One region of the Pseudarthrobacter sp. NPDC055928 genome, then DNA from elsewhere that is predicted to be linked to it. Evidence: riboswitches for the same ligand, from Rfam matches in the RefSeq annotation. Region 1 holds a riboswitch; each other region holds the start of a gene.
The links. A riboswitch is a leader RNA that binds a small molecule or an ion and turns the genes downstream of it on or off. The one in region 1 is predicted to bind thiamine pyrophosphate.
Positions count from the first base shown of each region.

Region 2: linked by a shared signal. The riboswitch ahead of ACFC25_RS15450 (bifunctional hydroxymethylpyrimidine kinase/phosphomethylpyrimidine kinase) and the one ahead of thiO (glycine oxidase ThiO) in region 1 are both predicted to bind thiamine pyrophosphate.
Region 3: linked by a shared signal. The riboswitch ahead of thiC (phosphomethylpyrimidine synthase ThiC) and the one ahead of thiO (glycine oxidase ThiO) in region 1 are both predicted to bind thiamine pyrophosphate.

Region 1 is NZ_JBHJZH010000002.1:396,768-403,473, forward strand. It holds gene ACFC25_RS05035 (thiazole synthase) at 1-67, opposite strand, end outside; gene thiS (sulfur carrier protein ThiS) at 71-307, opposite strand; gene thiO (glycine oxidase ThiO) at 304-1,629, opposite strand; TPP riboswitch at 1,621-1,740, opposite strand; gene thiE (thiamine phosphate synthase) at 1,768-2,520, shown strand; gene ACFC25_RS05055 (RNB domain-containing ribonuclease) at 2,584-4,080, shown strand; gene ACFC25_RS05060 (DEAD/DEAH box helicase) at 4,370-6,070, shown strand; gene ACFC25_RS05065 (DNA-methyltransferase) at 6,079-6,706, shown strand, end outside.
Region 2 is NZ_JBHJZH010000012.1:100,266-106,971, reverse strand. It holds gene ACFC25_RS15460 (vitamin K epoxide reductase family protein) at 1-635, opposite strand, end outside; gene ACFC25_RS15455 (Rne/Rng family ribonuclease) at 1,142-4,510, shown strand; TPP riboswitch at 4,643-4,739, shown strand; gene ACFC25_RS15450 (bifunctional hydroxymethylpyrimidine kinase/phosphomethylpyrimidine kinase) at 4,722-6,296, shown strand; gene rplU (50S ribosomal protein L21) at 6,569-6,706, shown strand, end outside.
Region 3 is NZ_JBHJZH010000002.1:15,916-22,621, forward strand. It holds gene trmD (tRNA (guanosine(37)-N1)-methyltransferase TrmD) at 1-135, opposite strand, end outside; gene rimM (ribosome maturation factor RimM) at 136-681, opposite strand; gene ACFC25_RS03185 (RNA-binding protein) at 790-1,032, opposite strand; gene rpsP (30S ribosomal protein S16) at 1,034-1,447, opposite strand; gene ACFC25_RS03195 (hypothetical protein) at 1,652-2,089, opposite strand; gene ACFC25_RS03200 (VOC family protein) at 2,207-3,082, opposite strand; gene ACFC25_RS03205 (amidohydrolase family protein) at 3,189-4,271, opposite strand; TPP riboswitch at 4,347-4,454, shown strand; gene thiC (phosphomethylpyrimidine synthase ThiC) at 4,449-6,260, shown strand; gene ACFC25_RS03215 (alpha/beta fold hydrolase) at 6,265-6,706, opposite strand, start outside.

The DNA.
Region 1 (6,706 bases):
CCACGCCGTCGATCACGAGCGCGTCCGGGTGCCCGGTCGGGTTAACGGTATTGATGGTTTCGGTCATGGTTCAGCCTCCCTGGACTGCTGTGACCAGTTCGACGTCGTCACCTTCGGCGAGTGCCGTGACGTACCACTGGCTGCGGGGTACTACTTCGGAGTTGTGTGCCACTGCCACACCCAGTTTTTGCCCGTCGGTGGCCTGCCCGTTCGCAGCCAGGGGACGGCCAGTGACCTGGCTGACCAGGGTGGTAATTGACGCGCCGTCGGACACGCTGTGCTGCGAACCATTGAGGGTGATGTTCATGCTGTTTCCTTGGTGGGTTGGAGGATGGCGGCGCGGCGTGTGGAGAATCTGGCCGGACTGAACGGGAGCCAGCGCGGGTCTGTACGTCCATCCATGAGGTCCCGGCAGATGGCGGCGGCTGCAGGTGTCAACAGCACACCGTGGCGGAAAAAACCCGTCGCCACGATCAGGCCATCCACCGGTCCGTGGTTCCCTGGGAGGTGGACGCGGCCCAGCAATGGAGCGTTATCCGGCGTAGCAGGACGCGCCCGGGCTGTACTTTCCAGCAGTTCCAGCTCGGCGACCGCCGGCACCAGGACCTGGGCATCGCGAAGCAGCTGGTAGACGCCGCCTGCCGAGACGCCGCCAGCCGACGTTCCTGTGCCGTCCTGGCGGCGCTCCGGACTGGATGCTGCCAACGCGTCCTCGCGCTGGGTGGCACCGATGACCACAGTGCCGTCACGCCTTGGAACGATGTAGACGGGAACACCGTGGACCAGTCCGCGGACAGTGGCGGTGACCAGAGGGCGGAGATGCTCCGGGACGCGCAGCCGGAGAATGTCGCCGTGCACGGGGCGCAGCGGCAGCTGGAGTCCATCGGGCAGCCCGCCCAACGACGCCGCTCCAAGCCCGTTGGCCACGATGGTTTCGCTGGCGGTCACCGATCCCCCACCGGCCAGCCGGACACCGGCGACCCGGCCGTCTTTCCAGGCCAGCGACGACGCACGGTCGGCAACGGCGAATCCGTGTTCGGCTCCTGCGACGGCGGATCCTGAATCCTCCCTGTGGCTGGCCAAAGCCTCCCGCAGGCACGCCACCAGCTTCCGCGGGTCCACCTGGTGGTCAGCGGGAATGTCCAGGGCGCAGGAGATCGCGGGGCTCAGGAGGGCTTCGCGGCTGCGGGCCTCGCGCACCGTCAGTGGTTCAACGTCCAGCCCTTGGGCCCGCTGGACTGATCGGAGGTCCATCAGCGCACGGCGGTCGGCTGCGTCCGCGCCGATGGCCAGCGTGGGGGTGGGCAGGTACCCTGCATCGCCGGGAACGTCCCGGGCCAGGTCCGCCGCGAAGGCCGGCCACAGCCGGGACGATTCAAGCATCAGCTCCAGGAGTTCTTCCTCCTGGTAGTGCAACTCACTTACCGGGGCGAGCATGCCTGCCGCAGCCCAGGTGGCGCCGGAACCGGGGGCATCATCAATCACAACCACAGAACGGCCCGAGCGCCTGGCTTCCCAGGCTATACCGTGCCCGATCACACCCCCGCCGATAACGGCGACGTCAGCAGAGAGGTCGGCGAGAGCGTCACTGGGAGCGCCGGCGGACGGAATGCCGGTTGGCGGTATCATGTGGTTCCTTCCCTACGCCGGTACTAGCCGGATCAGGTCAAGCGGTCGGCTCTGACGCCCTCTCAGCCCGGCGCTTTATGACAGCTGCCGCGGGCTCCCGCAGTACCTGCCCAGTTTAGAGGAACTACTCTGGTTTCCATGAACGCAGCCCTTCCTGACAGCACTGCCGTCGTCAACAGCACCTTCCTTTCCACCAGCCATGCTGAGGCCCTGGGCGGTGCCCGGCTGTACCTGTGCACGGATGCCCGTAAGGACCGCGGTGACTTCGCCGGGTTTGTTGATGCGGCCTTCGCCGGGGGCGTGGACATCATCCAGCTCCGCGACAAGACGATTGAGGCAGCAGAGGAGCTGGACCTGCTGGCAGTACTGAAGGAGTCCGCCCTGCGCCATGGACGGCTATGGGCGGTCAATGACCGGGCCGACGTCGCGGTGCTCTCAGGTGCCCCGGTGTTCCATATTGGCCAGAAGGACCTGCCGCTGAAGGCTGCACGCACCTTGTTGAACGGCAATGCAGCCATCGGTCTGTCCACCCACACCACCTCACAGATCGACGGCGCGGTCTCGGCCTCGGCCGCCGTCACAGCCGCACCCACCGGGCTGGACTATTTCTGTGTTGGCCCGGTCTGGGCCACCCCCACCAAGCCCGGCCGGGCCGCCGTCGGGCTCGACCTCCTCAGGTACGCCGCGGGCGCAGTCAAACAGGCGGCGTCCGTGCCCGGCGTGGCAGAGGTACCCTGGTTCGCCATTGGGGGCGTGGACCTTGGCAACGTAGAGCAGGTGGTGGAAGCGGGCGCCCGCCGGATCGTTGTGGTCCGGGCCATCACCGAAGCCGCCGATCCCGCAGAGGCCGCCGCGGCACTGCTTCGGGCCCTGGACGCCGCCGGCTCCTAGGCCTTCGGCCCCAAAGAGGGGATGGCGTGCATAATCAGCGAAAATCGGGCTAACCTGAATTTCGTGTCACATCATCGGCTGGCCCCAAATGTCCACGAGCACACCAATGCCCTCGAGGAGGCACTGAGTGCGCTGCGGACCGAGCTGGAGCTACCGGGCGACTACCCTGCCGACGCCGTCCGAGATGCGGAAGCCGCTGTCTCCTCAAGGCAACTGCCTGATGCCGACCTGACAGGCATTGATTTCCTCACTATTGATCCTGAGTCCTCCACCGATCTAGACCAGGCCCTGTTTATTGAGCGCGCCGGTAGCGGCTATCGAGTCCTCTACGCCATCGCAGATGTACCCGCATTCGTGGTGCCCGGCGGGCCGCTGGACGCCGAGACCCGCCGCCGGGGACAGACGTTCTACGCGCCCGACGGCCGCATCCCCCTTCATCCGGAGGTCATCAGCGAGGGGGCCGGCAGCCTCCTGGCAGGCCAGCTCTGCTCTGCCTTTGTGTGGGACTTCCACCTGGACCAGGCTGCCCAGGTCACGTCCGTTTCGGTCCAAAGGGCACGGGTCCGCAGCAGGGCCAAGCTCAGCTACAAGGGCGCCCAGGCTGAACTCGACGCCGGAACGGCCTCGCCGGTGTTGGAGCTCCTTAAGGAAGTGGGCCTCAAGCGTGTTGAGCTGGAGCGGGAACGCGATGGCGCGAGCCTGAACATGCCTGAGCAGGAGATCGTGCAGCTTCCCGACGGCGGCTACCGGATCGCCGCTGCTCCCCAGCTCCCGGTCGAGGACTGGAACGCCCAGATATCGCTCATGACAGGAATGGCTGCGGCCACCCTGATGCTTGAGGGCAAAGTCGGCATCCTGCGGACCATGCCCGCCCCTGACGAACGGTCCCTGGGGCATTTCCGGCTGCAGACCGAGGTTCTGGGCAAGCCCTGGGACGGGAAAGCGGGCTACGGGGAGTATCTCCGCACGCTTGACCCCACGGATCCGCGGCAACTGGCCATCATGCATTCGGCGGGAATGCTTTTCCGTGGCGCCAGTTATACGGCGTTCGACGGCGAAATCCCCAATGATGCCCGCCAGTCCGCGATCGGAGCCGCCTACGCCCACACCACGGCTCCGCTCCGCCGGCTGGTGGACCGCTTTGTCCTGGTCATCTGTGAGGCACTCAGCAACGGCAGCCCGGTCCCGGCCTGGGCGCGGGAAGCGCTGCCCTCCCTGCCGGTGATCATGGCCGGTTCCGATCAGCTGGCTGCCAGGATGGAGCGCCTGGCGCTGGACACCGTGGAGGCCGCCCTGCTGGTCAACCATGTGGGCCAGGAATTCGACGCGATCGTCATTTCAGGGTCCAAGCCGCAAAAGGACAACGGCAAAAACGGCAATGGCTCCAACGGTAACGGCAACGGCAGGAACGGGAACGGCCCTTCCGGAATTATCCAGATAGCCGAGCCCGCCGTCACGGCCCGCTGTGCCGGTGACCTCGAATCCGGCACCAAAGTCCGGGTCCGGCTTCTCTCCTCGGACATCGCCACGCGGGAAGTGCATTTCGAGCTCGTCGGGTAGGCGCCGGGGCGGCCGAAAGGGGCAAAGCCGGGTTTAAGACTCCTTGCCGGTAGACTGAAGAAGTAGATATGGATGCCCGGTCGTTGATTTCCTTGATTTTGAATTCAACAAGCCCGCCCCTACGCGATCTTGAGATACGCCCGCTGGTCACCAGTGCCAGCAATTAGATAGCCCGCGATCGGCTTCCACTGGATTTGCTTGCGCGCTTCGAGCGTGCTCCGGAACGGCCACGTTGGCCGGCCCGTTGAGCAGGCAGCGCCAATGCCCAAATGAATAAGGAAACTCACCTGTGAGTGAATTGCATACCCACCAGCTCCTGATTGACGATTCCGGCACCGAGGTCATCGAGCCGGAAGAAACCATTATCTCGGACGAAAAGCCCCATGAGATCGAGGAGAAATCCTTCGCAGACTTCAACGTCCGCGCCGATATCGTGGAGTCCCTCGCCGATGCCGGGATCACCCACCCGTTCCCGATCCAGGCCATGACACTGCCGGTGGCGCTCTCGGGCCACGACATCATCGGACAGGCCAAAACCGGAACCGGCAAGACCCTCGGCTTCGGCATCCCCGCGCTGCAGCGCGTCGTGGGCCGTGACGATCCCGGCTTCGACAAGCTCGCCGTCCCGGGCGCCCCGCAGGCGCTGGTGATCGTTCCCACCCGCGAGCTCGCCGTGCAGGTAGCCAACGATCTCCAGACCGCCTCCCGCAAGCGCAATGCCCGCATCGCCACCATTTATGGCGGCCGCGCCTACGAGCCGCAGGTCGAAGCCCTGCAAAACGGCGTCGAAGTTGTCGTCGGTACCCCTGGCCGGCTCATTGACCTTTACAAGCAGAAGCACCTGAGCCTCAAGAACGTCAAGATCGTCATCCTCGACGAAGCCGACGAAATGCTGGACCTCGGATTCCTCCCGGATGTGGAAACGCTGATCGCCGGCACGCCTGCGGTCCGCCAGACGCTCCTGTTCTCAGCCACGATGCCCGGTCCGGTCATTGCGATGGCTCGCCGCTACATGACCCAGCCCACCCACATCCGTGCGGCCGACCCCGACGACGAGGGGCTCACCAAGCGCGACATCCGCCAGCTCATCTACCGTGCCCACAGCATGGACAAGATCGAGGTCGTGGCGCGCATCCTGCAGGCTCGTGGCCGTGGCCGCACCATCATCTTCACCAAGACCAAGCGGACCGCCGCCAAGGTGGCAGAGGAGCTGGTGGACCGCGGGTTCGCGGCTGCCGCCATCCACGGCGACCTCGGCCAGGGTGCCCGCGAACAGGCCCTCCGGGCTTTCCGCAACAACAAGGTGGACGTCCTGGTGGCCACGGACGTCGCCGCCCGCGGCATCGACGTCGACGACGTCACGCACGTCATCAACTACCAGTGCGTTGAAGACGAAAAGATCTACCTGCACCGCGTGGGGCGCACCGGCCGCGCCGGGAATAAGGGTACGGCCGTCACGTTTGTCGACTGGGACGACATGCCCCGCTGGGGCCTCATCAACAAGGCACTCGGCCTTAGCGTACCCGAGCCCGTTGAGACGTACTCTTCCTCCCCGCACCTCTACGAGGAGCTGGACATTCCGGAGGGAACCAAGGGCCGGCTGCCCCGCAACAAGCGAACCCTTGCCGGTGTTGACGCCGAAGTCCTGGAGGACCTGGGCGAGACCGGCAAGAAGAACTCCCGCAGCAGCGGACGTGACGGTGCACGTGACGCGGCGAAGGACGGCGGACGCGACAACAGCCGCGACCGCGCACGCTCATCCAGCCGCCGCAGCGGAACTGATACCGCCCCCCGCTCAGGTGAGCGCCGCCGTCGTACCTCCGACGCGGCGACTGCAGGCACCGGCCCCGCCGCGGAACCGGCGGCTTCAGCCCCGGCCGAAGGCGACCAGTCGCGCACCCGCCGCAGCCGGACACGCACCCGCCGCCGCAACGGCGAAGTGGTGGCCGGCGGCGACAACGGCGCACAGCCGGGCAGCGCCGAGGCCTAAAAGCCTCAATGACTGAATCTGTCTGGGCGCCGGACGGCAGCAACCTGGTGGTACACGCGGACAACGCGGAATTCCTCCCCTCGCTGCCGGACGGCGCCTTCACACTCATTTACGTGGACCCGCCGTTCAACACCGGCCGGGCCCAGCAGCGCCAGGAAACGCGGATGGTGGTCAACGCCGAAGGCTCGGGAGACCGCGTGGGCTTCAAGGGACGTTCCTACGACACCATCAAAGGCGCCCTGCACCGTTACGACGACGCCTTCAGCGACTATTGGTCCTTCTTGGAGCCGCGGCTCGTGGAGGCCTGGCGGCTGTTGGCAGACGACGGCACGCTGTACCTTCACCTGGACTACCGCGAAGTGCACTATGCCAAGGTCATGCTGGACGCCATCTTCGGCCGGGAATGCTTCCTGAACGAGATCATCTGGGCCTACGATTACGGGGCGAGGGCCAAGTTCCGCTGGCCCACCAAGCACGACAACATCCTCGTGTATGTGAAGAACCCGGCGAAATACCATTTCGACAGCGCCGAGGTGGACCGGGAGCCGTACATGGCGCCGGGGTTGGTCACGCCCGCCAAACGCGAGCTCGGCAAGCTGCCCACTGACGTCTGGTGGCACACCATCGTCTCGCCCA
Region 2 (6,706 bases), on a different contig from region 1:
ATGGTTGCGATAACAGCTACGTAGAGCAGCGCCGTGATGATCCAGCCCGAGTCGCCCACCACCCGCGCCACCCCTGAGGGAAGGGGGAGGACTCCGTGGGTGATGTTCCTGACTGTCACCCAGACGAACAGCGGGATCATGGCAGCCCAGACAATCATGCAGAAGGGGCACAGGATGTGGATCTCGTACAGGGCCTGGGACCAGAGCCACACTACGAAAGCGAAGCCCAGGGTCACTCCGGCCTGAAGGCCTGCCCAGTACCACCGGGCAAACGTAGCGCCGGACAGCAGCGCCATGCCGGTGGTGATGATCACCGCGAACGCCACAATGCCGATGAACATATTAGGGAATCCAAAGACGGAACTCTGCCAGGTCTGCATCACCTGCCCGCAGGAAATCCATGGGTTAACGTCGCAGACGGTGGTGTGGTTCGGGTCCTTGAGTACTTCGAGCTTCTCCAGGACGAGCGTTCCCGAAGCGAGCCAGCCGATGATTCCGGTGGCCACCATCAGCCAGCCAAGTGGCCGGTTGCGCGTCATCGGAGGAACTGTCCCCTGAGTCTCCGGGGCCGTCGCCGGGCGCGCGGAGGCCGGGCTGCCGGTTTCGGCGCCGCTGACGGGCGAAATGCTTGGCATGGTTCAGGCGTCCTTTTCATCGGGTGCTCTTTGCCCCGATTGTAACGCCGGAGCCTGAATCCGGCGCCCAGCTTAGCTTTCTGCCCGCCAGCGCCCTCGGCACCGGGCTGTCCGCCCAGCAGGCAGGCAGGCTCGCAATGATCGGCCGATCTTTGCTTCCCCCGTCTTTTAGTCGGCGTGTGAGAGAATGAACTTGGCTGGAGGCCGACCCACATTCGGACTCCGGTCCGGTGGCTTTGTTCCCAAGACCGCCAATGATGAGCTGGCAGGCTTCGGATTCTCTGATCCGTCTTCCCGCCATTCCATTGGTCGGCACCTGGTTGTGGCATGTAGAACAACGGGTTTCAGAATGCTGCTGCCGGCTCCCACGGGCTGCCGCACCCCACTGCCGGTGCGAACCTGGGAGTATCCACTTGACTTCTGTCAATGCCTGCGGGTTTTGACAAATATGTGCCCCAATGGGTGCCGGATGTGGCGGTACGTCAGGGGCAGGAGTGTTGCCACATATGGAAAATGAACAAGTATTTGCCGTTAACAACGATGAAGCGGTAGCCGAGGCTCCGGACGCGCCGAAGAAGGCCACGAGGACCCGGCGGAAGGCCGCGCCAAAGCCGGAAGCCACCCCGGAAGTGACCGCAGCGGATGCCTCTGCGACGCCCGGCGCTGAAGAACCTGCGCTTGAGGCGGCTCCGCCGGTCCGCCGCACCCGTGCGCGCAAAAAGGTAGACGCCGCCGAGCCACTGCCTGCGTTCGCAGCCGAGGCAGCGGCCCCCGAAACGGTCGCTGAGGCAGGGTCCGGCCACGCCGACGGAGCCGCGTCCGCCGTTGCCGCCCCCGAAGCAGAGCCGGAGGCAAAGCCGGTCCGTCGCCGCCGCGTCGCAACCCGCAAGACGTCGGCTCCAGACGTCGCAGCCGTCCCCGGGACCGAGGCGGCGCCTGCGGCTGCTGCAGCAGCTGTTGAAACTCCCGTAGTGGAAACCCCGGCGTCGAAGGCTCCCGAGCCTGAGGCCGCAGTGGAGGAAACCCAGGTGCCGGAAGCGGCAACGGTGGAAACGCCGGCACCCGCAGCTTCCGAAACCACCGCGCCTGACGCTGAAGCCGCAGAACCCGCACAGCCAGCACCGGCCAGCCCGTTCGGCTCCCTTTTCCTGGAGCCCGGGTCGGCAACCTCCGTCCTGTTCCAGGCACCGGACCTGAGCACCGTGGTCCGTCCCGCCCCGGCACCCGCCGCGGCGGCGGAGGAAGCGGAAGAGGACGACGCCGAACTCACCGAAGATGACGACGCCAACGGCCGTCGCAGGCGGCGCAGCCGTGGTCGCCGCGGGCGCAGCCGCGCAGGCGACCGCGACCTCGAGGGCGACAGCGAGGGCAGCGACAATGAAACAGAGGAAGCTGACGAGGAATCAGCGGGCCAGCCAGACGAGGGCGTAACCTCCCGCCGTCGTCGTCGGCGCCGCCGCGGTGACCAGGACCTGGAACTGACCGGTGGCGGGGATGACGATCCGCCCAACACAGTGACCCGCGTCCGCGCTCCCCGCGCCGTGACCGAAGCGCCCGTCAACAACCGCGTGACGTCCGTCAAGGGCTCCACCAGGCTGGAAGCCAAGAAGCAGCGCCGCCGTGAATCCCGCGATACTGGCCGCCGCCGCACCGTCATCACCGAAGCAGAGTTCCTGGCCCGCCGCGAATCCGTGGACCGCCAGATGATCGTCCGGCAACGCGACGACAGAATCCAGATCGCCGTCCTGGAAGACGGCGTCCTGGCCGAGCACTTTGTCTCCAAGACGCAGCAGGACTCCCTGATCGGGAACGTCTACCTCGGCAAGGTGCAGAACGTCCTGCCATCAATGGAAGCGGCGTTCGTTGATATCGGCCGCGGCCGCAACGCCGTCCTGTACGCCGGCGAGGTGAACTGGGAAGCCGTCAACCTCGAAGGCAAGCAGCGCCGGATCGAGAACGCCCTGAAGTCCGGCGACACCGTCCTGGTCCAGGTCACCAAGGACCCCGTGGGTCACAAGGGCGCGCGCCTGACCAGCCAGATCTCCCTCCCCGGCCGCTACCTGGTCTACGTACCCGGCGGCTCCATGACGGGAATCTCACGTAAGCTGCCCGACGTCGAACGCAACCGGCTCAAGCGCATCCTCAAGGACCGCCTGCCGGAGCATGCCGGCGTCATCGTCCGCACGGCCGCAGAAGGCGCCTCGGAAGAGGAGCTCACGCACGACATCAACCGTCTGCGCGCCCAGTGGGAGGGCATTGAAAGCCAGTCCACGTCCACGAAGATCCTTGCCCCGGAACTTCTCTACGGCGAACCGGACCTCACCATCAAGGTGGTTCGGGACGTCTTCAACGAGGACTTCTCCAAGCTGATCGTTTCCGGTGAGGAGGCCTGGGACACTATCGAGGCCTACGTCACGTACGTGGCCCCCGATTTGGTGGGCCGCCTGGAAAAGTGGACCAAGGACCAGGACATCTTCGCGGCCTGGCGGATCGACGAGCAGATCCACAAGGCACTCGAACGCAAGGTCTTCCTGCCCTCTGGCGGTTCGCTGGTTATCGACCGAACCGAAGCCATGACCGTGGTGGACGTCAACACCGGCAAGTTCACCGGCAGCGGCGGCAACCTCGAGGAAACGGTCACCAAGAACAACCTCGAAGCTGCCGAAGAAGTTGTACGCCAGTTGCGGCTCCGCGACATCGGCGGCATTATCGTCATCGACTTCATCGACATGGTCCTGGAATCCAACCGCGACCTCGTCCTGCGCCGCATGGTGGAATGCCTGGGCCGCGACCGCACCAAGCACCAGGTGGCAGAAGTAACGTCGCTGGGGCTCGTTCAGATGACGCGCAAGCGCATGGGCACCGGGCTGCTGGAAGTCTTCGGCGAGCAGTGCGAAACCTGTGCCGGCCGCGGCGTGGTCACCCACGACGATCCCGTGGAGCACCGTCGCGCCAACACGGTGGCTGCCGAGCACCACGTACAGCGTACGGACACTCACCGCACGGACACCCCGCGGCCCGACCAGCGCCCGGAAAGCCAGCGGGCCGACAGCCAGCCCGGCGCACGTGGCGACCGCAAGCGCCGCCGTGGACGCGGAGGCGTTCCCTTGGAGGCGGCACCGTCCGCACCGGTCCAGGTCCACACGGTCCACCCGGATCCCAGCGACGCCGAGCGGCACGCCAAGGCTGAGGCCACCAGGCTGGCCCTGGCCAACATCGCCGCGGCGGCGCACGCAGCGCACCTGCACGACGACGAGGTAGCCCACGCTGCTGGAGCCGCGGCGGCCGGAAGCCCTGCTGCAGCGGCAGCACGGACGACGACGGAGCAGGCCCACGCCGCCCCGGCAGCAACAGGCCAGGCACCAACAGGCCAGGCACCGGCAACAGCCCGCCAGCATGACGCCGACGCGTCCGGACGTCCTGCTGCCGTGCTCACTTTCGGCGGTGAGCAGGTGGCGCTGCCGTTCGTGGAGCACGCGGCAGACCAGCCGCAGCAGCCGGCCCTGACGCTCGACAGGCTCGCGGAAGCCTTCGCGCACCTCGGCGAGCCCGCCGTTGCCGCTCCGGAGCCTGCGCAGGCTGCCCCGCAGCCAAGCACCGACGTGCCGCGTGCTGCGGTAGAGGAGAAGGATTACTCAGACCACACCGCTGAGCAGTCCCGTACCCGCAGGCCCCGCCGCAACCGCAGCGCCAGCCGGGCCCAGGGCGCGGCAAACGCAACCTCGGTAGAACACCACGAGGCAACGCACGCAGCAGCCGGCGGCCACTCCCACGCGGCCAAGGCGCCTGAGCCGGCCACAACCGCCGCAGGCGACAAGAAACAGGCAGAGGCGCCAATCATCCTCGGGGTAGGAGTACCTGCTTCCGAGCTCTGATCCTCCGCAAAGGACATCAGCCAGGATGCCCGGACACGACCCTTCGCAGGGGCGCGTCCGGGCATCGCGCGTTAACGGCTTCATGTGACCAGGCCATTTGACGCCGGGCCGGGCACTGAAACGCTAGGCTTGGTTACCGACACGGGGTGCCGCGCAAGGGCCGGCTGAGATCCACACCCGTTGAACCTGTCCGGCTAGCACCGACGAAGGGATGTCTTCCTTGTCTTCAACTACTGTCCTGCCCCCGGCATCTGTACTCAGCCCGGCAGCGCCGGCCCCGGTCCTCCGGGACGTTCCGCGGGTGCTGTCCATCGCAGGGTCCGACCCGTCCGGCGGCGCCGGCATCCAGGCCGACCTGAAAAGCATCGCAGCCCACGGCGGCTACGGGATGGCCGCGATCACCGCGCTGACAGCGCAGAACACTCAGGGCGTCCGCGCGGTGCACGTGCCGCCGGCCGCCTTCCTGGTCCAGCAGTTGGAAGCCGTGAGCGATGACATCACCATTGATGCCGTCAAAATCGGCATGCTGGGCGATGCCGAGGTGGTGGCCGCGGTCCGCAGCTGGCTCGAAAAGGTGCGTCCCGGCGTCGTAGTCCTTGACCCCGTCATGGTGGCTACCAGCGGCGACAGGCTCCTGCAGGCGTCTGCCGAGGCTGCCCTCCGCGGACTGCTCCCGCTGGCGGACCTGATCACGCCCAATCTCGCTGAACTGGCCATGCTGCTCGGAGAGGCCCAGGCCGGCTCCTGGGCAGAAGCGCTGGAACAGGGCCGGCGGTTGGCGGCGGACACCGGCTCCACCATCCTGGTGAAGGGGGGACATCTCGACGGCGCCGCCTGCCCGGATGCCCTCGTCAATACCGGCGGACTGCTTGCCCAGGAAATTGTGGAGGTTCCGGGGGACAGGATCCCCACCCGGAACAGCCACGGGACGGGCTGCTCGCTATCGTCGGCCATGGCAACGGCACAGGCCCGGCTGGGGGACTGGGAGGCGTCACTGCGGCACGTCAAGCCCTGGCTGGCAGGTGCCCTGGAGTCCTCGGGCAGCCTGGACGTCGGTGCGGGAAACGGTCCCGTCCACCACTTCCACCACCTGCAGGCGGCCACAGGGCCTGCCCTGGAACCGTCCCCGCTCGGCGAGGGCGGCTTCGCCGAGCTCCTCCGTGCGGAGGCCACCGCAGACCTCGCCGCCATCTATGAGCTCGAGTTCATCCGGAACCTCGTGGCAGGAAGCCTGCCCGAAAAGCAGTTCGCCTACTACCTGGCCCAGGATGCCATCTACCTCAATGGATACTCACGGGTGCTGGCACGGACCAGCGCCTTGGCCCCCACCGAAGCCGCACAGCTGTTTTGGGCCCGATCAGCCCAGCAATGCCTGGAGGTTGAATCGGAGCTGCATCGGAACTGGCTCAGTACGCGAACCGTGGAGCCCGTCCTCGGTCCTGTCACGAAGTCGTATGTGGACCACCTGCTGGCCGCCTCCGCATCGGGCAGTTACGCGGTGCTGGTGGCAGCGGTCCTGCCCTGCTTCTGGCTCTACGCCGAAGTCGGACAGACCCTCCACGCGCAATTCCTTGCCGCGGGCGCCCCGGCGGACAACCCGTACGCCGAGTGGCTGCGGACGTACGCCGACGAGGACTTCGCGCAGGCCACCCGTACAGCTATTGCCCTGGCAGACGAAGCCGGACGCCGGGGCTCGGAGGACGAGCGTGCTGCCATGGTCGTCGCTTTCAACCAGTCGTGCCGTTTCGAAGTTGATTTCTTCGACGCGCCGCGGCTGCACGCCTGACGCTCCCCGGCCCATCCAGCCGGTACGATAGTCGGGCACGGTTCCGGATTGTCAGTGTTGCGCACGCTTGTGGCGCTTATCACGGACAGCCCGCCGGAACCAGCCTCATTTGCGGCCGAAGGCAAAATTAGCGTATTCTAGATCTTCGGTGCTTACGCCAACACTTGGGTTACGACCCCACGGCGTTGAGGCACAGCGAGAGCCCAGCCAAATATAGGCCCAGGTTCCGCACGCAAATCTAGTAATAAACGTCGAGAGAAGTGAGTTCCCAAGTGGTGTACGCGATTGTCCGCGCAGGCGGCCGCCAAGAGAAGGTTTCCGTTGGAGACTTCGTTACCCTGAACCGCGTCCCCGGTGGAGCCGGCAGCACCATTCAGCTGCCCGCACTGCTCCTGGTAGACGGTGACAAA
Region 3 (6,706 bases), 380 kb from region 1:
GTGCTTGTCCGTGGTGAAGTCGCGCAGGTCGTGGACGCGAAGGTCCAGCAGGCCGTCCTGGCGGGCCTTGCCGATGAGGGACAGCTCCAGGGGCGCCAGGTATTCCGGGAAGATGCTGACGACGTCGATTCTCATCTACGCGTTGTCCTCCGGCCCGGCCGCACCGGCTTCGTCGGTGTTGATGTCAAAGAGGCCATCAGGCGGCGTCAGCAGGACAAACCCCTCGGCGACGTTGACCTCGGGCACGATCTGTTCCACGAACGGGATCAGGATTTCCTTACCGTCCGGGGCTTCGACCACCAGCAGGTCCTGGACGGGCATGGTGTGCAGGGCTGCGATTTTGCCCACCACCTGCGAGCCGACCCGGGCCTCGAGTCCTACCAGTTCGTGCTCGTACCAGCCTTCGTCGTCGTCCTCGTCCAGCTCTTCGGTTTCGATAAACAGTTTGGCGCCGCGGAGGGTCTCGGCCTGGTTGCGGGTTTCGATTCCCTCGAAGGCAAGCAGGAGGATGTCCTTGTTCCAGCGCGCACTTTCAACAGTGAGCGGGCCGGCCGAGGCAGGTTCCACCACAAACTCGGTGCCGGGAACGAACCTGTCCGCCGGGGCGTCAGTCAGCACCTGGACCGTCACTTCCCCGCGGATTCCATGCGGTTTGCCGATTCGTGCCACCTGAAGCTGCATCTGGTCCTCTGTTCGTGGTTGTGCTGGGGTTAGGCGTTGTGGTGAAAGCACTCCGGCCCCTCCACCGTTGGTGGAAGGGCCGGAGCAAAACTGATGTTGCCGAGCGCTTTAGCGGCGGCGGTCGGTGTCGACGACGTCGACCCTTACCGGCTCGCCGTCAGCCAGTGCCGCCACAACGGTGCGCAGTGCGCGTGCCGTGCGGCCCTGGCGGCCGATCACCCGTCCGAGATCGTCCTGGTGAACGCGCACTTCGAGGGTGTCCCCGCGGCGGTTGTTCTTCGAGGTGACCTTGACGTCTTCCGGGGAATCAACGATTCCGCGGACCAGGTGTTCGAGCGCTTCAGCCAGCAATCTACTCAGCCTCGGTGGTCTCGGCTTCGGCTTCGGCCGGGGCGTCGGACTGCTTGGACTTCTTGGTGATCGCTTCCGGGATGATCACGGAACCCTTCTCCGGAGCAACGAAGGCAGCCTTCGGAGCTTTGGTCTTCAGGGTGCCTTCCTGGCCCGGGAGGCCCTTGAACTTCTGCCAGTCACCGGTGATCTTGAGGATCGCGGCAACCTGCTCGGACGGCTGGGCGCCGACGGACAGCCAGTACTGGGCACGCTCGGAGTCAACCTCGATGTATGAGGGCTCTTCGGTGGGGTGGTACTTGCCGATTTCTTCGATTGCACGGCCATCACGCTTGGTGCGTGAGTCCGCAACGACGATGCGGTAGTACGGTGCGCGCATCTTGCCAAAGCGCTTAAGGCGAATCTTTACGGCCACTTTTGTGGTCACTCCTGTTTCAGAAAAGGGGTGAACCCGGCGTTCTGCACCCGTGGGGCGGGCCATACTTGAGGGTTCGAAGGACAGGATCCAGACGCGGAGAGAGGGGCCACGCAGATCGAGTACCTGTTTATTGTGCCAGATCAGCGCCCGGATTTCGACTTGGGACCGATCCGCCGGACACCTGCGATGCTCCCACGTTGCTCAGGATGACCAGACGTACAGCCCGGTGCGGTCGGCATCCTCGATTCCACTGGCCAGCTCTGCCAGCTGCTGCACGTATTTCCTGGCTTCGGCCGCCCCGAATGGCATGTCGTCCTGGGCCGCCCATTTTTCGGCGACGTCGTCGAGTACATTGCCCTCCCCCTCGGTCTCATAGCTGAGCAGCTCAGCGAGCGCCCGGACCATGGCGGGCGGAACACCCAGCAGTGAATCGCTGGCCACATCCACCATGGCCAGTTCATAGTCCGCACCACCGGCATGCACGGCCGCGCCGGCGAGGTCCCCGAGCTGTTCAATTTCGAAGTCACTGATCCCGGGAATCCGAAGGCCGGGTGTGGCGGGGGAACCGCCGTCGTCCAGTATCCCGGCACGCTTCAGCGCGGCGTCGTGGGTTGAAACAAAGATTTCGGTGAAGCCCATGGGAATCGCCCTCATTCCGTCGACGGTGCGGCTCTGGCAGGCAGCTGCAGAGCTGCCCCGGCCGTTCGGAATCAGCCTAGTACACGGCTCCTTGCTCTCCGGGCCGCCGCACCCGGCTTAGCGCACAGCGACCCGGATGCTGTTTCGCCAAGGGTCCTCGAAGCGCAACTCGGCCCCCGTATGGTGGCTGGGAACCCCCGCGACCTTCAGCCGATCGGCAAGTGCGCCGACGTCGTCTCCGGACGGCACCTCAATGAGCACCTCCCCCAGGCCGAGGGTATCTTTCCGGGGACCGGCGCCGCGGCTGTTCCAGACGTTCATGGCCATGTGGTGGTGGTAGCGCCCGGCGGACACAAAAAGCGCCTGGCCATGCCAGCCCGCCGTCTTCTCGAACCCCAACGTGCCGACATAGAAATCGTGGGCGGTGTGGACGTCGCCTACCTGGAGGTGGACGTGGCCCACCCCGGCGGCCGTCCGCTGCTGGCCCTCAACGGATTCCTGGGTCAGATGCTCCTGCAGGTAGCGCTGCGGAGGCAGTGCCAGGCTGTCCATGACCACGTCCGTTCCATTCCAGGACCAGTTTTTGCGCGGCCGGTCCCAGTAGAGTTCGATGCCGTTGCCCTCCGGGTCGTTGAAATAGAAGGCTTCACTGACCAAGTGGTCCGCACTGCCCGTGAACGAGCGGGGCTCATATTGGGCCGCCGTAGCGACTGTGGCCGCCAGTGCCGCCTGGTCCTCAAAGAGCAGCGCCGTGTGGAACAGCCCGGCCTCGCCCCTGCCAGGAAGAGTCAGCCCGGGGGCGGCGGCCAGATGCACTAGCGGCTTTCCGAGCCGGCCCATGTAGAGGCCACCGTCCTGTTCGGCCACCACGTCCAGGCCCAGTGCGCGCTGGTAGTAGTCAGTCATGAGCTTCATGTCGCCGACCTTCAGCATCACCGTGCCCATGGTGAGCTCGGCAGGTAGAAGGTCCTGGCTGGTGGATTCTGCGGTCATCGAAAACTCCCGGTCCAACGGCCGCCGGATCTCGGAGGCCTCTACTCTTCTAAATTACTTGAAGCTTCAATTTATTCCCAGCTGTACGATGCGTGATCTTCAACGGTCAGCGGATCACCTCGCCCCGCAACACGACGTGCCGGAGCGTGGCGACAGTGGAGGGGACGCGCCGGGGGTCTTCCCCGCACAACACCACATCGGCGCTGGCACCCTCGGAGATCCCCTCAGCGCCGAGCCACGTCCGCGCACCCCAGCAAGCAGCATCCAGGGCCGCCGCAGGAGGGAGGCCTGCCCGGTGCAGTGCCAGGATTTCGTCGGCGATCCGTCCGTGCCGGATGACGCTGCCCGCATCTGTCCCGGCATAGATTCGCACACCCGCTGCGAAGGCTTCGTACACGCGCTCGTACCTGCGTTCCCACAGCGCGTGCATGTGCTCGGCGTACCGCGGGAATTTCGCTTCGGCCTGGCGGGCGATGTCCGGGAAGGTGTCGATGTTGATCAGCGTCGGAACGATGGGGACACCCTGGGCGGCGAGCCGGGGAACGTGCCGGGGCAGCAATCCAGTGGCGTGCTCGATGCAGTCGATGCCGGCGTCGAGCATCTGGTCAAGGGTGGCTTCGGCGAAGCAGTGCGCGGTCACCCGTGCGCCCTCGTCGTGGGCCGCCTGCACGGCATCGCGGACGACGGCGTCGGGAAACGACGGTGCGAGGTCTCCGGCGTCGCGGTCAATCCAGTCCCCCACGAGCTTGACCCAGCCGTCGCCGGCCCTCGCCTGCTTCCGCACGGCCTCCACCAGGCCGTCCGGCTCCACCTCGACGGCGAAATCCCGCAGGTAGCGCCGGGACCGGGCAATATGCCGCCCGGCGCGGATAAGCCTGGGCATGTCGTGACGCTGCTGCAGCCAACGCGTGTCGCTTGCCGCCCCGGCATCACGGACCAGGAGCGTGCCTGCGTCGCGGTCGGTGCGGGCCTGTTCTTCAGCCATCGCATCCGGGACGACGCCGCCGGGTCCCAGGCCAACGTGGCAGTGGGCATCAACGAACCCGGGAAGGACCCAGCCCCCAAGCACAGCATCGGGGGACGTGGGGGGCCTGTGGAACGTGAGACGGCCGTCGACGGACCAGAGGCCCCGCCGTTCCTCATTCGGTCCGGTGAGCACTGTTCCGCTGAATTCGATGATTCCGGCCATGGCAACAGCCTAATCCGCGGAAGAGCCCGCCCACGTCACGGTCAGGAGTGCCCTCCCGCACCTGTGGTAGCTTCATCTAGACCACACGGGAGCCCTTGCAGGGGCTGAGATCAGGCTGACGCAGCCTGCGACCGTTGAACCTGTCCGGGTAATGCCGGCGAAGGAAGTGAGTATTCATTGAGTACACCAGAAACACGGCTGATTGCTGCCCAAAATGAGACGGCCAAGGGGAAAGCCGGCACTGAAACCCAGTCGCTGAAATCCCATTCGTTGGCGTTCATCAGTGACGAGGCCACCGGAATCCGGGTTCCGGTAACGGAAATTGCGCTGGAACCATCGCCCAACGGCGAGGCGAACGGCCCTTTCCGGACCTACCGCACCGCCGGCCCTGGAAGTGATCCGGTAGTGGGCCTGGACCCGTTCCGCTCGGAATGGATCGCGGCCCGTGGCGACACCGAGCCCTACAGCGGCCGGGAACGGAACCTGCTCGACGACGGCAAGTCGGCAGTCCGCCGCGGCGCAGCCTCCGCAGAGTGGAAGGGAGCACAGCCGGTGCCCCGCCGCGCCGTCGACGGCCGGACAGTCACCCAGATGCACTACGCAAAGCAGGGTGTCATCACCCCGGAAATGCAGTTCGTTGCCCTCCGCGAAAACTGTGACGTGGAACTGGTCCGCAGCGAAGTGGCGGCGGGCCGCGCCATCATCCCCAACAACATCAACCACCCGGAATCCGAGCCGATGATCATCGGCAAGGCCTTCCTGGTCAAGATCAACGCCAATATCGGCAACTCGGCTGTGACAAGTTCCATCGCCGAGGAAGTGGACAAACTGCAGTGGGCAACCCAGTGGGGAGCCGACACCGTGATGGACCTGTCCACCGGCGATGACATCCACACCACGCGTGAATGGATCATCCGCAACTCCCCCGTCCCCATCGGCACGGTGCCCATCTACCAGGCGCTGGAGAAGGTCAATGGCGAGGCCAACAAGCTGACGTGGGAGATCTTCCGTGACACCGTGATTGAGCAGTGCGAGCAGGGCGTGGACTACATGACCATCCACGCCGGAGTGCTGCTGCGCTACGTGCCGCTGACGGCCAACCGTGTCACCGGCATCGTTTCCCGTGGCGGTTCCATCATGGCCGGCTGGTGCCTCGCGCATCACCAGGAGAACTTCCTGTACACCCACTTCGACGAGCTGTGCGAAATTTTCGCCAAATACGACGTCGCTTTCTCCCTCGGCGACGGGCTGCGCCCGGGAGCGACGGCGGACGCCAACGATGCCGCCCAGTTCGCCGAGCTGGATACGCTGGCTGAACTGACGCAGCGCGCCTGGGAATTCGACGTGCAGGTGATGGTGGAAGGACCCGGCCACGTACCGTTCCACCTTGTCCGGGAGAATGTGGAACGCCAGCAGGAGCTCTGCAAGGGGGCCCCGTTCTACACCCTCGGACCGCTGGTCACGGACATAGCACCCGGCTACGACCACATCACCTCCGCCATCGGGGCCACCGAGATCGCCCGCTACGGCACCGCCATGCTCTGCTACGTCACGCCTAAGGAGCACCTCGGCCTGCCCAACAAGGACGATGTGAAGACGGGTGTGATCACCTACAAGATCGCGGCCCACGCCGCCGACCTGGCCAAGGGCCACCCCGGCGCCCATGAGCGGGACGACGCCCTGTCAAAGGCGCGGTTCGAGTTCCGCTGGCGGGACCAGTTCGCACTGTCCCTGGACCCGGTCACTGCGGAAGCCTTCCACGACGAAACGCTGCCCGCCGAGCCGGCCAAAACCGCCCACTTCTGTTCCATGTGCGGCCCCAAGTTCTGCTCCATGAGGATCAGCCAGGACATCCGGGATGAGTACGGCTCGGCTGAATCCCAGGCAGCCCTGGCGGAGATGGCGGCCGGGATGCGAGAAAAGAGCGAGGAGTTCCTCGCGGCAGGCGGGAAGGTTTACCTGCCTGACCTGGAGGTGCCTTCGCGCTAACGCGTCAGGAGGCCCGGGCTGACCGGCCGCGGCTGACGTCGCCCACGAACGCCCGGATGGCGTGATCGCCTTCCGCCGAATCCTGGGGCCGGTGCCCGCCCGCAGCAATGCGGTGCAGGGCACCGGTTTCGCGGAGGTATCCGGCGATCTCTTCATACAGCGGCTCCCAGCCGCCGGTCAGCACCAGCGTTGGCACGCCCGGGACGATATGCAGCGGCGCCTCCCAGGCCGGGGCCTGCAGCCGGAGCCGCCGGGCGGAGCGTCGTTCCTCCTGGGTGGCGGGCTCCTGGAGATCTGCAGCATAGACGCGGCGGACGAACTCCCGTTGGAAATCCTCGTCACTCAGCTGGTGGCGGACATCAAAGAGGGGCTGCATGAGCTCCCGGTGCGCCGCCGTCGCCGGCAGTTCCGCGGTCAACGACAGGCAGGCCGGCTCCACAAGCGTC